2 regions of the Bradyrhizobium sp. Pha-3 genome follow, and region 2 is predicted to be linked to the other one. Evidence: riboswitches for the same ligand, from Rfam matches in the RefSeq annotation. Region 2 holds a riboswitch; the other holds the start of a gene.
What was found. Region 2 has a riboswitch for S-adenosylmethionine ahead of ACE10X_RS41265 (O-succinylhomoserine sulfhydrylase). Riboswitches for the same ligand answer to the same signal wherever they lie in the genome.
Positions count from the first base shown of each region.

Region 1: linked by a shared signal. The riboswitch ahead of ACE10X_RS39710 (homoserine O-acetyltransferase) and the one ahead of ACE10X_RS41265 (O-succinylhomoserine sulfhydrylase) in region 2 are both predicted to bind S-adenosylmethionine.

Region 1 is NZ_CP170151.1:8,301,193-8,308,027, reverse strand. It holds gene ACE10X_RS39725 (prephenate/arogenate dehydrogenase family protein) at 1-21, opposite strand, end outside; gene hisC (histidinol-phosphate transaminase) at 26-1,123, opposite strand; gene ACE10X_RS39715 (chorismate mutase) at 1,223-2,071, opposite strand; SAM riboswitch at 2,246-2,325, shown strand; gene ACE10X_RS39710 (homoserine O-acetyltransferase) at 2,411-3,616, shown strand; gene metW (methionine biosynthesis protein MetW) at 3,613-4,275, shown strand; gene ACE10X_RS39700 (alpha/beta fold hydrolase) at 4,289-5,161, opposite strand; gene ACE10X_RS39695 (TIGR02594 family protein) at 5,393-6,058, shown strand; gene ACE10X_RS39690 (MOSC domain-containing protein) at 6,101-6,835, opposite strand, start outside.
Region 2 is NZ_CP170151.1:8,624,104-8,630,938, reverse strand. It holds gene pimD (pimeloyl-CoA dehydrogenase small subunit) at 1-958, shown strand, start outside; gene ACE10X_RS41270 (SDR family NAD(P)-dependent oxidoreductase) at 1,067-1,840, shown strand; gene ACE10X_RS41265 (O-succinylhomoserine sulfhydrylase) at 2,117-3,310, opposite strand; SAM riboswitch at 3,387-3,466, opposite strand; gene ACE10X_RS41260 (2'-deoxycytidine 5'-triphosphate deaminase) at 3,649-4,707, shown strand; gene ACE10X_RS41255 (hypothetical protein) at 4,996-6,045, shown strand; gene ACE10X_RS41250 (MATE family efflux transporter) at 6,378-6,835, shown strand, end outside.

The sequences.
Region 1 (6,835 bases), 320 kb from region 2:
GAAGAGCGGGGCGGTGGTCACGATGTCACTTTCCGGCCAGGAAGTCGCGCAGCCCCTCGACCACGAGGCGGTTGGCCTCCTCGGTGCCAATGGTCATGCGCAGCGCATGCGGCAGCTTGTAATTGTTGAGTGCGCGCAGCACGAGGCCGCGCCGTGTGAGATAGGCGTCGGCTTCCGCCGCGGTCTTGCCCTTGTCGGTCGGGAAATGGATCAGCACGAAATTGGCGACGCTCGGCGTCACCTTCAGCCCGAGCTTGCCGATCTCCTCGGTCAGCCAGTTGCGCCATTGTTCGGTGTGGGTCCGCGACATCTGCACATGCGCCGTGTCCTCGATCGCCGCCACCGCCGCCAGCATCGCCGGCGTCGTGACGTTGAACGGACCGCGGATGCGGTTGCAGGCATCGACGATATGCGCCGGCCCGAACATCCAGCCGATCCGCAGCGCGGCAAGGCCGTGGATCTTCGAGAAGGTGTGCGTCACCACCGTGTTGTCCGTGGTCGCGACCAACTCGATGCCGAGCTCGTAGTCGTTGCGCGAGACGTAGTCGGCATAGGCGGCATCGAGCACCAGCAGCACATGCGACGGCAGCGCGGCGCGCAGCCGCTTGACCTCGTCGAACGGGATGTAGGTGCCGGTCGGATTGTTCGGGTTGGCGAGCCAGACCAGTTTCGTGCGCGGCGTCACCACCTTGAGAATGGCGTCGACGTCGGCGGTGAAATTGCTCTCGGCCGCGATCACGTTCCTGGCGCCGTTCGCCATGGTGGCGATCGGGTAGACCAGGAAACCGTGGGTGGTCGAGATCGCCTCGTCGCCGGGCGCGAGATAGGTGTGCGCCAGCAGATTGAGGATCTCGTCGGAGCCGGCGCCGCAGATGATGCGGTCGGGATCTAGCCCGTAGGCGCGGCCGATCGCCTCGCGCAGCACGCGCGAGGTGCCCTCCGGATAGTCCTCGAGATGGTCAGCCGCGGCCTTGTAAGCCGCGATCGCCTTCGGAGACGGACCGAATGGCGTCTCGTTGGCGGACAGCTTGAACACCTTGCGGCCCGGTTCCGGCACCGGGCTCTTGCCGGGCGTGTAGGGCGCAATATCGAGGATGCCGGGGTTCGGCACGGGGCGGGACATCATCAACTCCGAACAGAGCGTTTTCGAGCGAAGTGGATACCGGTTCGCGTGAAGAAAACGCGTCAAAACAAAAACCTGGACGGGCGGCTGGCTCTTACTTCAGGTCCTGGCCGATCCGTTAGAGGGCACCGTATAGCGCGTTGCGTGGCTGCCGACGAGGGCCGACGAGCGCACCGAGGCGCCGGCCTTGATCAGGGCGAGCTTGATGGCCTCGAAATCGTGGCCGGTGACCGAGACCAGGAGCGCCGCGCCGTCGAAGGCGGTGTCGGGGACCGCGACGATCTCGGCGAGCGGCGCCAGCGCGCGGGCGACATCGGCGTTCCAGCCGGAGACCCGCACGCTCCAGGTCTGCACCTCGGTGACCATGGCGTCGTCGGCGACCCGCGAGATCACGAACACCGGCAGCGCGGCCGGATGGTCGGCGCGTTCGAGGAACGGCAACCGCGCGATGATCTTCGGCGCGCCACTGGCCTCGAGCGCATTCCACCACGGCGTACGGCTCGCGATCGCGGAGACCAGCGCGAGGTCGCCCTTCGACTTCGCCACCGCCTCGACCGCGGCCTGCGCGCTGAAATGCGAGACGTAGGGCACCACGAAGCCGAAGTGAAACCGCGCCGAGTCGCGCATGGCCGACTCGCCGACGGAAACATCGGCATGCACCGCGAATGGCGCTTGCACGTAGGTGAAGGTCGAGATGATGACGCGCCAGATGCTCTCGATGGTGTCGAGCGGCAGGATGCCGCGATGACGCCGCACCAGTTCGCGCATCATGCTGGCCTCGCGCGCCGGGCGGAATGCGGAGCCGACCTCCTGGGTCTTCTTGACCTGGATCAGGCGGTCGATGATGTCGCCGCGCGCCATCAGCAGGCGGTGAACCTGCTCGTCGATCGCATCGATCTCCTTGCGCAGATCCTGCAGCGAAGGCGGCGACGGGGGTGGGTTGGACATGCTCTCAAACCTTGTCGTCGGGGCGGCCCGTTGCCGCGTCGGACAGGGTCCCTGATTAGGAAAGACGGGCAGCGAAAGCAAAGAGAAACGTCGCAGGCGTGCCTTGCGCATTCGGTTAACCAATTGGCCGTGGGCAGGGCTGTCTTGACGCCGGGGGGCGTGGGGACTACGTTCCCTGCGTCCCGTGGTCATTTGAGCCGGCCGGCTTGCAGCCACGTTAAACAACTCGCTAAACAGGCCGGGGACCTTATCAGCTCCCGGCCGAACCTTTGTTCAGGCCGGGTTTTTTATTGGCCTGAGGTCCGTCGAGCCCTCCCGCGCGGAGGCAGGGTCGCCTAGATGAGCAACGTGCGTCCGATACCGAGCCCACAAACCCCGAGCGATGATCGCGCCCATGAGGCCGACCATCCGTCATCACTGGTGGCGAAATTCGGGATGGACCAGCCGCTCAAGCTCGATTGCGGCGTTGATCTCGCACCGTTCCAGATCGCCTATCAGACCTATGGCGAGCTCAATGCCGACCGCTCCAACGCGATCCTGGTCTGCCACGCGCTGACCGGCGATCAGCACGTCAACAACATCCATCCCGTCACCGGCAAGCCCGGCTGGTGGGAGACCATGGTCGGCATCGGCCGGCCGATCGATCCCGATAAATACTTCATCATCTGCTCCAATGTGATCGGCGGCTGCATGGGCTCGACCGGCCCTGCGTCGCTGAACCCAGCGACCGCCAAGGTGTGGGGACTCGATTTCCCGATCATCACCATCCCCGACATGGTGCGCGCGCAGGCGATGCTGATCGATCGTCTCGGCATCACGACGCTGTTCTGCGTGGTCGGCGGCTCGATGGGCGGCATGCAGGTGCTGCAATGGACCGCGGCCTATCCGGAGCGCGTGTTCTCGACGCTCGCGATCGCCTGCTCGACGCGCCACTCGGCGCAGAACATCGCGTTCCACGAGCTCGGCCGCCAGGCCGTGATGGCCGATCCGGACTGGCGCGGCGGCCGCTATGTCGACGAGGACACCCATCCGCACCGCGGATTGGCCGTGGCGCGGATGGCCGCGCACATCACCTATCTCTCGGACGCCGCGCTGCATCGCAAGTTCGGACGGCGGATGCAGGACCGCGAGCTGCCGACCTTCTCGTTCGATGCGGATTTCCAGGTCGAGAGCTATCTGCGCTACCAGGGCTCGTCCTTTGTCGAGCGCTTCGATGCCAACTCCTATCTCTATCTGACCCGCGCGATGGACTATTTCGACATCGCCGCCGACCACAACGGCGTGCTGGCGAAGGCGTTCACCGGCATCCAGACGCGGTTCTGCGTGGTGTCGTTCACCAGCGACTGGCTGTTTCCGACCTCGGAATCGCGCGCGCTGGTGCATGCGCTGAACGCGTCGAGCGCGCGGGTGTCGTTCGCCGAGATCGAGACCGACAGGGGGCACGACGCCTTCCTGCTCGACGTGCCGGAATTCCTCGAGATCTCCCGCGCCTTCCTGCTGGCCGCAGGCAAGGCGCGCGGACTGAAGGACGGCGGCCAGTCATGAGCATGCAGCAGACATTGCCCTTGCCGGGCATCGCGCCGGAGCGGACCGGCGGCTATCGCACCGATCATCTGCTGGTCGCCGACATGGTGCGGCCGGGCTCGCGCGTGCTCGACGTCGGCTGCGGCGATGGCGAATTGCTGCAGCTGTTGGAGAGCCGCGGCATCGACGGCCGCGGCATCGAGCTGTCGCGCGAGGGCGTCAATGGCTGCGTCGCCAAGGGGCTCGCCGTGGTGCAGGGCGATGCCGACACCGACCTCGTCAACTATCCCGACGATGCGTTCGACTACGTGATCCTGTCGCAGACCTTGCAGGCGACGCGGCAGCCCAAGGTGGTGCTGGAAAATCTGCTGCGGATCGGCCAGCGCGCCATCGTCTCGTTCCCGAATTTCGGGTTCTGGAAGATGCGGCTGCAGCTTCTGATCGGCGGCCACATGCCGCGGACCGAGAATCTGCCGGCGAGCTGGTACGACACCTCCAACATCCATTTCTGCACCATCAAGGACTTCGTGCAGCTCTGCGAGGAGATCAACGTCAAGATGGAGCGCGCGGTGGCGCTCGATCTCTACGGCCGTCCGGTGCCGCTCAACCTGCCGTGGTGGGTGTGGAACATGTTCGGCGAGCAGGGCGTGTTCCTGCTCAGCCGCGGTGGGGGCAAGTAATCGGTGGGTGGCGTCAAACCGGCGCCGCCACCAGCGACCGCGGATCGCGTACCGGCCAGCGGCCGGCCTCGACCAGCGCGATGAAGCGCTCCACCATCGCGTTGAACAGCGTCGGCTCCTCGAGGTTGAGCACGTGACCCGACTTCGGGAAGAAGGAAAGCCCGGCGGCCGGCAGATGCTGCTTCAGGAACATGCTGGGCGCGATGCAATTGTCGTCCTCGTCGCCGCACAGGATCAGCGCCGGCGTCGCGGCGCGCTTGATCGCGTCGGTCATGGTGTAGATCGAGGGCCGGCCGCCCTGAAAGCTGCGCATCGTGTTGGCCGAGCCCCTGGCGTCGTGGCGGGCGAGCGCGGCGTAGAAGTCGGCGTGGCCGCGCGGGTCCTTGACCAGGAACGGGATCCGGCTCGGCGCCTCGCGCGTCACCTTGGCGACCTCGACCGAGCCGATGCTCTCATATTGCTCGGCATTGGCGCGGCACTGCGCGCGGAAGGCATCGAGATGCTCGAGGCTGGAGCCGGAGCCGACGGCGGCCAGCGTCATCGACAGCGCGCGCTCCGGCGCGTTGAGGGCGACCTGCAGCGACGAATAGGAGCCCATCGAGAGCCCGACGAAATGCGCTTTGGCGATGTCGAGATGGTCGAGCACCGCGAGCGCGTCGGTATAGAAGTGCTGGTAGGTGTAGACGTCGGCGCTCGGCGGCACGTCGGACGGCGTGTAGCCGCGCGCCGAATAGGCGATGCAGCGGTGGCCGCGCGCGAAGTAGCGCATCTGCGGCTCCCAATTGGTGTGATCAGCGGCGAACTCGTGCAGGAAGATGATCGGGCTGCCGCTGCCGGCCTCTTCGAAATGGAGGCGGACATGATCTTTCGTCGTGGCGTAGGGCATTGAAATTCTCCTCTCGTTGGCCGCCTCCAGATTTGCAGTTAATTTTCGAGGCTGCAATGCGGCAGTTCCGGTTCCTTTCTCGTCATCGAATCATCGCGGAATGACCCAGAAATCGTTCCCGCAACGCCGCATGAAATCTTCCTCGCGCCATCCCGATTTTCAAAACCACCGCCGTGTTCCCCTAGGAACGCGACGGGGAATTGGGGGGCGTTACAGAGGATCTAGTGAAGTATGGTTCAGTTGCTTGCGTGTCGCCGGTCGCTTCGTGTTTTGGCGCTGGCTCTGTGTTCGCTCACTCTCGCCGTGATCTCCGCCGCTCCGGCATCCGCCCGTCCGCATCATTTACGTCACGCGCATTCGGCCCATGCCGGCCATCACGCGCGTCACTACGCCCGCCATCACTATCGGCACACAGCGCGGCTGTCGCGCGCCGAGCGCCGCGCACTCGCGCAGCCGGGCGGGATCGTCGAAACCAACGCAGCGCCGTTGCCCGGCAGCGCTGACCCCGTGCCCAACACCGGCGGCGTCAGCGCGGCAGGCGGCTTCGGCTCGTCCGGCATCGTCGCCGAGGCGCGCCGCTATCTCGGCGGCAATCCGACCGACCGCTCCAGCCTGTGGTGCGCACGCTTCATGAACATGGTGCTGCAGCACACCGGCCATCGCGGCACCGGCTCCGACATGGCGAGCTCGTTCGCCAAATACGGCACGCGCGTTTCGGGACCGCAGGTCGGCGCCATCGCCGTGATGAGCCGCCGCGGCGGGGGGCATGTCGGCATCATCACCGGCGTCGATGCCAAGGGCAATCCGATCATGATCTCCGGCAACAGCGGCCACCGCGTCCGCGAGGCGCCGGTCTCGCGCGGCCGGATCTACGCTTATGTGATGCCGACGAACTGACCGGTCGAAAGCGGGGCAGGGCGCGCACGCGCCTTGCCCCGCCTACGACGCGACGGGTCCTTCGGCGGCAATCGTGTCGCCGACGGCGGCGCCGCCATCGCTGATGATCTCGGCATAGATGCCGCATTCATTGTTGCCGAAGCGCTGCATCAGCATGTTCGGCACCGAGAGGTCGCGCGCGCCGGTATCGGGATCGACATTGACCGCGGCGCAGCGGGTGATGCGCTTCACCACCCTGGCCCGCGCGCTGCCGATCGCAATGGTCTGGTCGAGCAGGCTGGCTTCATGCCAGGCCGGCCAGCCCTCGACATAGAGATTGGCGCGGAAGCGCAGCGGATGGACCCGCGCCTGCACCATCTCCTCGATCGCCCGCAGGCTGGCCAGATTGATGATCGAGACCACCTTGCGCGGCACGTCGGAGAAACTGTGGCCCGGGCTGACCAGCACCTTGGGCGGTCCCTTGATCTGGCCGGTATGACGGTCCGCGAAATAACGCTCGATTGCCGCGCGGCCTTCCGCGGTCTCCAGGTCGCCCTGGGCCACCATCGCGCCATCCCGGCGCAGCGTCAGCACGTGGCTGTCATCGTCGAACTGGGCGCGCAGCGGCGCCAGCCACTCGTCCCGCTGCAGCATCAGGAAATGCGGCTTCGGCAGCCACTTCGGCGCCGAGGGATCGAAGCCGCTCGGGCCGTTCTCGATCGCATAGCGGCGATCGGAGCGGAGCGTCTCGCCGGCCTTGAGCTCTGCGTGCGGCAGCGGCTCGGGCGTGAGGCCCTT
Region 2 (6,835 bases):
CTTCGGCGCCGGCGCGGTCGAGACCATGATCGTGATGGAAGCGCTCGGCAAGGCGCTGGTGGTCGAGCCTTATCTCGCCACCGTCGTGGTCGCCGGCGGTTTCCTGCGCCATGGCGGCTCGGCCGAGCAGAAGGCCAAGTACATTCCCGGCATCATCGACGGCAGCAAGAGCTTCGGCTTTGCCCAGCTCGAGAAGAACTCGCGCTACGATCTCTTCGACGTCGTGACCACGGCCAAGAAGAAGGGCGCCGGCTGGGTGATCGACGGCGAGAAGTTCGTCGTGCTCAACGGCGAGAACGCCGACACCTTGATCGTGACCGCGCGCACCAAGGGCGGCCAGCGCGACAAGACCGGCATCGGCGTGTTCCTGGTTCCGGCGGATGCCAAGGGCGTCACCAGGAAGGGCTATCCCACCCAGGACGGGCTGCATGCGGCCGACATCACCTTCACCAATGTCGAGGTCGGCGCTGACGCTGCGATCGGCGATCCCGAGAACGGCCTGCCCCTGATCGAGCGCGTCGCCGACGAAGCCCGCATTGCGCTGTGCGCGGAAGCGGTCGGCGCGATGGACGAGTCGCTGAAGGAGACCGTCGAGTACATCAAGACCCGCAAGCAGTTCGGCGTTGCGATCGGCTCGTTCCAGAGCCTGCAGCACCGTGCCGCCGACATGTTCGTGGCGCTGGAGCAGGCCCGCAGCATGTCGATGTTCGCCACCATGGCGTCGGACTTCGACGATGCCAAGGAGCGTTCGTCCGCGGTCGCGGCCGCCAAGGTGCAGGTCGGCAAGTCCCTGAAGTTCGTCGGCCAGCAGTCGATCCAGCTTCATGGCGGCATCGGCATGACCATGGAAGCCAAGATCGGCCACTACTTCAAGCGGCTGACCATGATCGAGAACACGCTCGGCGACACCGACTACCACCTCCGTCGCGTCAGCGAGGGCGGCGGGCTGCTGGCGTGAGATATCGTTGCCGGGCTTGACCCGGCAACCCATCGCTCTTCGAAAGATGGATGCGCGGGTCAAGCCCGCGCATGACGAGTCTTCGTAGAACTCAGGGAAACAACAACAATGAAAAACACCCCGTTCGATCTCACCGGCCAGGTCGCGGTCATCACCGGCTCGAGCCGCGGCATCGGCCGCTCCTCGGCCGAGCTTCTGGCAAAACTCGGCGCCAAGGTCGTGATCTCCTCGCGCAAGGCGGACGCCTGCGAAGAAGTCGCCGACGGCATCAAGAAGGCGGGTGGCGATGCGCTCGTCATCCCCTGCAACATCTCACGCCGCAACGAGGTCGAGGCGCTGGTCTCGGGCACGATCAAGCACTACGGCAAGATCGATATCCTGGTGTGCAACGCTGCGGTGAACCCCTATTACGGCCCGCTGCTCGACATCACGGACGAAGCCTTCGACAAGATCATGGGCGCCAACGTCAAGAGCAGCATCTGGCTCTGTTCGCAGGCCATCCCGCAGATGGCCGAGCGCGGCAAAGGCTCGGTCGTGATCATCTCCTCGATCGGCGGCCTGCGCGGCTCAACCGTGATCGGCGCCTACGGCATCTCCAAGGCGGCCGACTTTGCGCTGTGCCGCAGCCTCGCCGGCGAGTGGGGCCCGAAGGGCGTGCGCGTCAATTGCGTGGCGCCGGGCCTGGTGAAGACCGATTTCGCCCGCGCGCTGTGGGAGGACCCGGATAATCTGAAGCGCCGCACTGCGTCGACGCCGCTCCGCCGCATCGGCGAGCCCGACGAGATCGCCGGCGCGGTGGCCTATCTCGCCTCCGATGCGTCGACCTTCATGACCGGCCAGACCATCGTGGTCGACGGCGGCGTGACGACGGCGGCGACGTAGGGGGCTGTTCCTTCGCCTCTCCCGCTTGCGCAGGGCTATCGCATTTCGTGGCGGTGCCCTCGTGGCCATCCTTCGAGACGCCCGCCTTCGGCGGGCTCCTCAGGATGAGGTCTTGTTTTGCGGCACAATAGTAGACCCTCATGGTGAGGAGCGCCGCTTGCGGCGCGTCTCGAACCACGAGGCCAAGCACTTGCGCGGTCGCCAAGGGGCATATGCGATAGCCCTGCCCGCAAGCGGGACAGGGGGCGCAGCCCGCTTGGGGCTTCTACCTTTGCCTCAGACCCGCTCCAGCGCCCGCTCGAAATCCTCGATCAGGTCGTCGGGATGCTCGAGCCCGGCCGAGAAGCGAATAAAACCTTCGCTGATGCCGAGCTCGGCGCGGGCCTCCGGCGCCAGCCGCTGATGCGTCGTGGTCGCGGGATGCGTGACCAGGCTCTTGGCGTCGCCGAGATTGTTGGAGATGCGCGAGATCTTCAGCGCGTTGAGGCAGCGGAAGGCGCCGGCCTTGCCGTCCTTCACCTCGAAGCCGACCAGCGTCGAGCCGGCGCCCATCTGCTTCTTCACCGTCTCGGCCTGCGGATGGTCGGGGCGGCCCGGATAAACCAGCCGCGTGATCTTCGGATGCCTGGCCAGCGCCTCGGCGATCTTCGCCGCGTTCTCGGTCTGGGCGCGGACGCGGATGCCGAGCGTCTCCAGTCCCTTCAGCAGCACCCAGGCGTTGAACGGCGACAGCGACGGGCCGGTCTGGCGCATGAAATTGTGGATGTGCTCGGCGATGAAGGCTTCCGACGACAGGATGACGCCGCCGAGGCAGCGGCCCTGGCCGTCGATATGCTTGGTCGCGGAATAGACCACGACGTCGGCGCCGAGCGACAGCGGGCTCTGCCAGATCGGCGTCGCGAACACATTGTCGACGATCAGCCGGGCGCCGCCGCTATGCGCGATCTCTGCGATCGCGCCGATGTCGAGCACGTCGAGCGTCGGATTGGTCGGGCTCTCCAGGAAGAAGGTCTTGGTGTTCGGCCGCAATGCGCGCTGCCACTGGTCGAGATCGAGGCCGTCGACCAGCGTGGTCTCGATGCCGTAGCGCGGCAGCAGGTCCTGCACCACGTAGAGGCAGGAGCCGAACAGGGCCTTCGAGGCCACCACATGATCGCCGGCCTTCAGCGGCGCGAGGATCGCGGTGGTCACCGCGGCCATGCCGGTCGCGGTCGAGCGCGCGGCTTCCGCGCCCTCGAGCTCGATCATGCGGCGCTCGAACATCGCAATGGTCGGGTTGGAATAGCGCGAATAGATGAAGCCGGGGTCCTGGCCCTTGAAACGCGCCTCGCATTGCTCGGCGGTGTCGTAGACGTAGCCCTGGGTGAGAAACAGCCCTTCCGACGTCTCCCCGAATTGCGAGCGCAGCGTGCCGCCATGGACGAGGCGGGTTTCGGGACGAAAGCGGGCCGTGGTTTCAGATTCAGACATGTGACCTCCGAGGTGGCCATTTCCCCTGGAAACTGGCCACAAAAAAACCGGCCTGGAGCAACCTCCACAAGCCGGGATCACACTGTCCCCGGCCTGTTTAGCGACTTATTTAACGTGGCTGCAAGCCGGCCGGCTCAAATCACCACGGGATAAGTGCAGCTGATATTCCCTCGCGCCCTTTCCGTCAAGACGGTCATCGGATAACCCGTAAAAGCCCATATTTTGGGGCTTGATGGCCGCCTGGAGTATAATTTTTGGGCCATCTCGAGGGATCGCCGAGGGACCGCGCCGTGTCGTTCACGCTGGAAGATGAATCCAACGGAATCCTGCCCGACCGCATGATCGCGGAGATGGCGGAGGCCGGCCTCATTCTGCCCGCCTACGACTTTGTCGAGAGCCAGATCCAACCGGCCAGCCTCGACCTGCGCCTTGGTGACATCGCCTACCGCGTCCGCGCCAGCTTCCTGCCGGGACCCGATGCCACCGTCGCCGAGCGGATCGACCAGCTGAAGCTGCACGAGATCGATCTGTCCGACGGCGCGGTGCTGGAGACCAACTGCGTCTACATCGTGCCGCTGCTGGAGAGCCTGGCGCTGCCGCCGGAGATCGTCGCCGCGGCCAACCCGAAGAGCTCGACCGGACGGCTCGACGTCTTCACCCGCGTGATCGCCGACGGCACCCGCCGCTTCGACATGATCGGCGCCGGCTATCACGGCCCGCTCTACGCCGAGATCAGCCCGAAGACGTTTCCCGTGCTGCTGCGCGAGGGGTCGCGGCTCAGCCAGGTCCGCTTCCGGATCGGCGAGGCGACGTTGACCGCCGACGAGCTCGATGCGCTGCATGCCGCCGAGCGGCTGGTCGATATCGACGATGCCGATCTCTCCGATGGCGTTGCGCTTTCCGTCGATCTCTCCGGCGAGAGCTCGGGCGGCTTCGTCGGCTATCGCGCCAAGCGCCACACCGGCGTGGTCGATGTCGATCGCCGCGGCGGCTATGCGGTCGACGATTTCTGGGAGCCGATCAAGGCCCGGCCCGACGGCAGCCTCATCCTCGATCCCGGCGAGTTCTACATCCTGGCGTCGAAAGAGGCGGTGCAGGTGCCCCCGGACTACGCCGCGGAGATGGTGCCCTTCGATCCGCTGGTCGGCGAATTCCGCGTCCACTATGCCGGCTTCTTCGATCCCGGTTTCGGCTATGCCGGCGCCGGCGGCAAGGGCGCGCGCGCCGTGCTGGAGGTGCGCTCGCGCGAGGTGCCGTTCATTCTCGAGCATGGCCAGATCGTCGGCCGTCTCGTCTATGAACGCATGCTCGAGCGTCCCGACGCGCTGTACGGCCAGCGCATCGGCTCGAACTATCAGGCGCAGGGCCTGAAGCTCTCCAAGCATTTTCGCGTGTAGCGGAATTCCTCCGCTGTCATTCCCCGCGAAAGCGGGGAATCCAGTACGCCGCGGCTTCTCGATCGGGCACACCGGCTCTGGAATACTGGATCGCCCGATCAAGTCGGGCGATGACACCGAGTGTGTAATTCCGTTTCGCGCGCGCTTAATTCCGTAGCCCGGATGAAGCGTAGCGAAATCCGGGACGCTGCATACGCGGATTGAGCAGCCCCGGATTGCGCTTCGCTGCATCCGGGCTACGATTGCGCATGCGAGCTCGACCTCGCCAACAAGAGCCAGGGAGCGAACATGACCGCAGGCGAAAGCGCACAACAGGCCCAGTGGCGGAAGTGGCGCAGCGTCGCCGATCTCTATCACGCCTTCTTCACCGGGCTGATCCTCACCGTGGTCACGCGGCGCGGCACGGCTGATGCAGCGGAATTCGTCTTCCGCGTGTTTCGCCGCCAGCAGCAGGAACGCTTTCTCCCCGGCCTGAAGAAGCTCGGCCTCGACGGCCTGCCGCCGGCGGTCGCGGCCGCGCAGTATCATTATCTTTCCAACTGGATCGGCGGCGTGCACGTCGAATACATGTACGAGACCGACCGCAAGGCCTGGATCCGCTATCCGCCGCCGCGCTGGATCTGGAAGGGCACGGCGATCTGCGGCGTGCCCGGCGAGGTCTCGCGCGCGATGCTGCGCGGCTGGCACGCCAACAACGGCGTCGCGCTCGGGGATTTGCGGCTCGGCTTCGTCTGCACCAAGCAGAGTGTCGACGGCCAGGACGGGCTCGAGGGCTATTACTGCGAATACGATCATCCGCTCGAGCTCGACCAGCGCCTGGTGTTCGCGCGCCATCTCGAGGCGCCGCCGTTCGATCCCAAGAGCGCGCCGGCGCTGCTGGTCGACAGCTGGCCGAAGCCGCGGCTGGAAAAGGCCTATCGCAACTACGCGATGGAATATGTGAAGACGGCCGCGCCGGTCATCGTGCAGGTGTTCGGCCCGGAGGATGCGAGCTATCTGCTGCATCTCACCGGCAAGCTGATCGGCATGCAGTATTATGACGAGGTCGCGCAGGCGCTCGGCGGCAGCCGTGGCCCTGCCACGGAATTTGCCGCATTCCTGCGCACTCTCTTCGAGTCGCAGGACGATATCGCTGACATCAGCGAATCCGAGGGCCAGTTCGAGATCCGCCAGCAGGGCTGGAAGCTGATGGCCGATGTCGCCGACTATCACCCGGCCTGCGCCAGCGTGCTGACGGGCCTGTTCGAAGGGCTGGCCGCCGGCTGCGGACGGCATATTCCGGTGCATCTGAAGCCGAATGTCACCGCCGGCGCGCCGTTCGTCTGGTCGATCGGCTAGAGCGGGATGAGATTTGGTTGAACCGGCTCACGGCGGTTTGGTTCACCTCTCCCCGACGGGGAGAGGTCGGATTGCGAAGCAATCCTGGTGAGGGCTCTTGCCCTCTCGATCGACGTAACCCCTCACCCGATTTGCTATGCAAATCGACCTCTCCCAAGGGAGAGGTGAACCTCCGATGCCGATCCTGCTTAACCTAATCTCATCATGCTTTAGATCAGAGGTTCACCTGCAATCACGCAGGCCCCCCTTGCGCCCCGCGCACGTGGATTCCGCCGCCGCCATGGTAGGGAAACACCATGGCGCGGCTCCCCAGATCGCGCGTGGGAGTAGAAATGTCCGATCTCGGCCTCGCCGAAATACCTGTCGACGAACAAGAGCGGCCGCTGCCGCCGCCGGTGACCAAGCCGGCGCGCAATGCGCTGCTCGACGGGCCGATCCTGCGCACGTTGCTCTGGCTGGCGTGGCCGAATGTGATCGCGCTCTCCGCCGGCACCTGCGTCGTCATCGCGGAGACTTCGTATATCGGCCGGCTCGGCGTTGAGTCGCTAGCGGCGATGGCGCTGGTGTTTCCCTGCGTGATCCTCACCATGACGATGTCCGGCGGCGCGATGGGCGGCGGCGTCGCATCCGCGATCGCGCGCGCGCTCGGCGCCGGCGAGATCGAGCGCGCCTCGACGCTGGCGATGCATGCGCTGCTGATCGGCCTGACCTTTGGTTTGACGTTCATGCTGGGCATGCTGATCTTCGGTCCGCGGCTGCTCGAATTGCTCGGCGGCCGCGGTAATGTGCT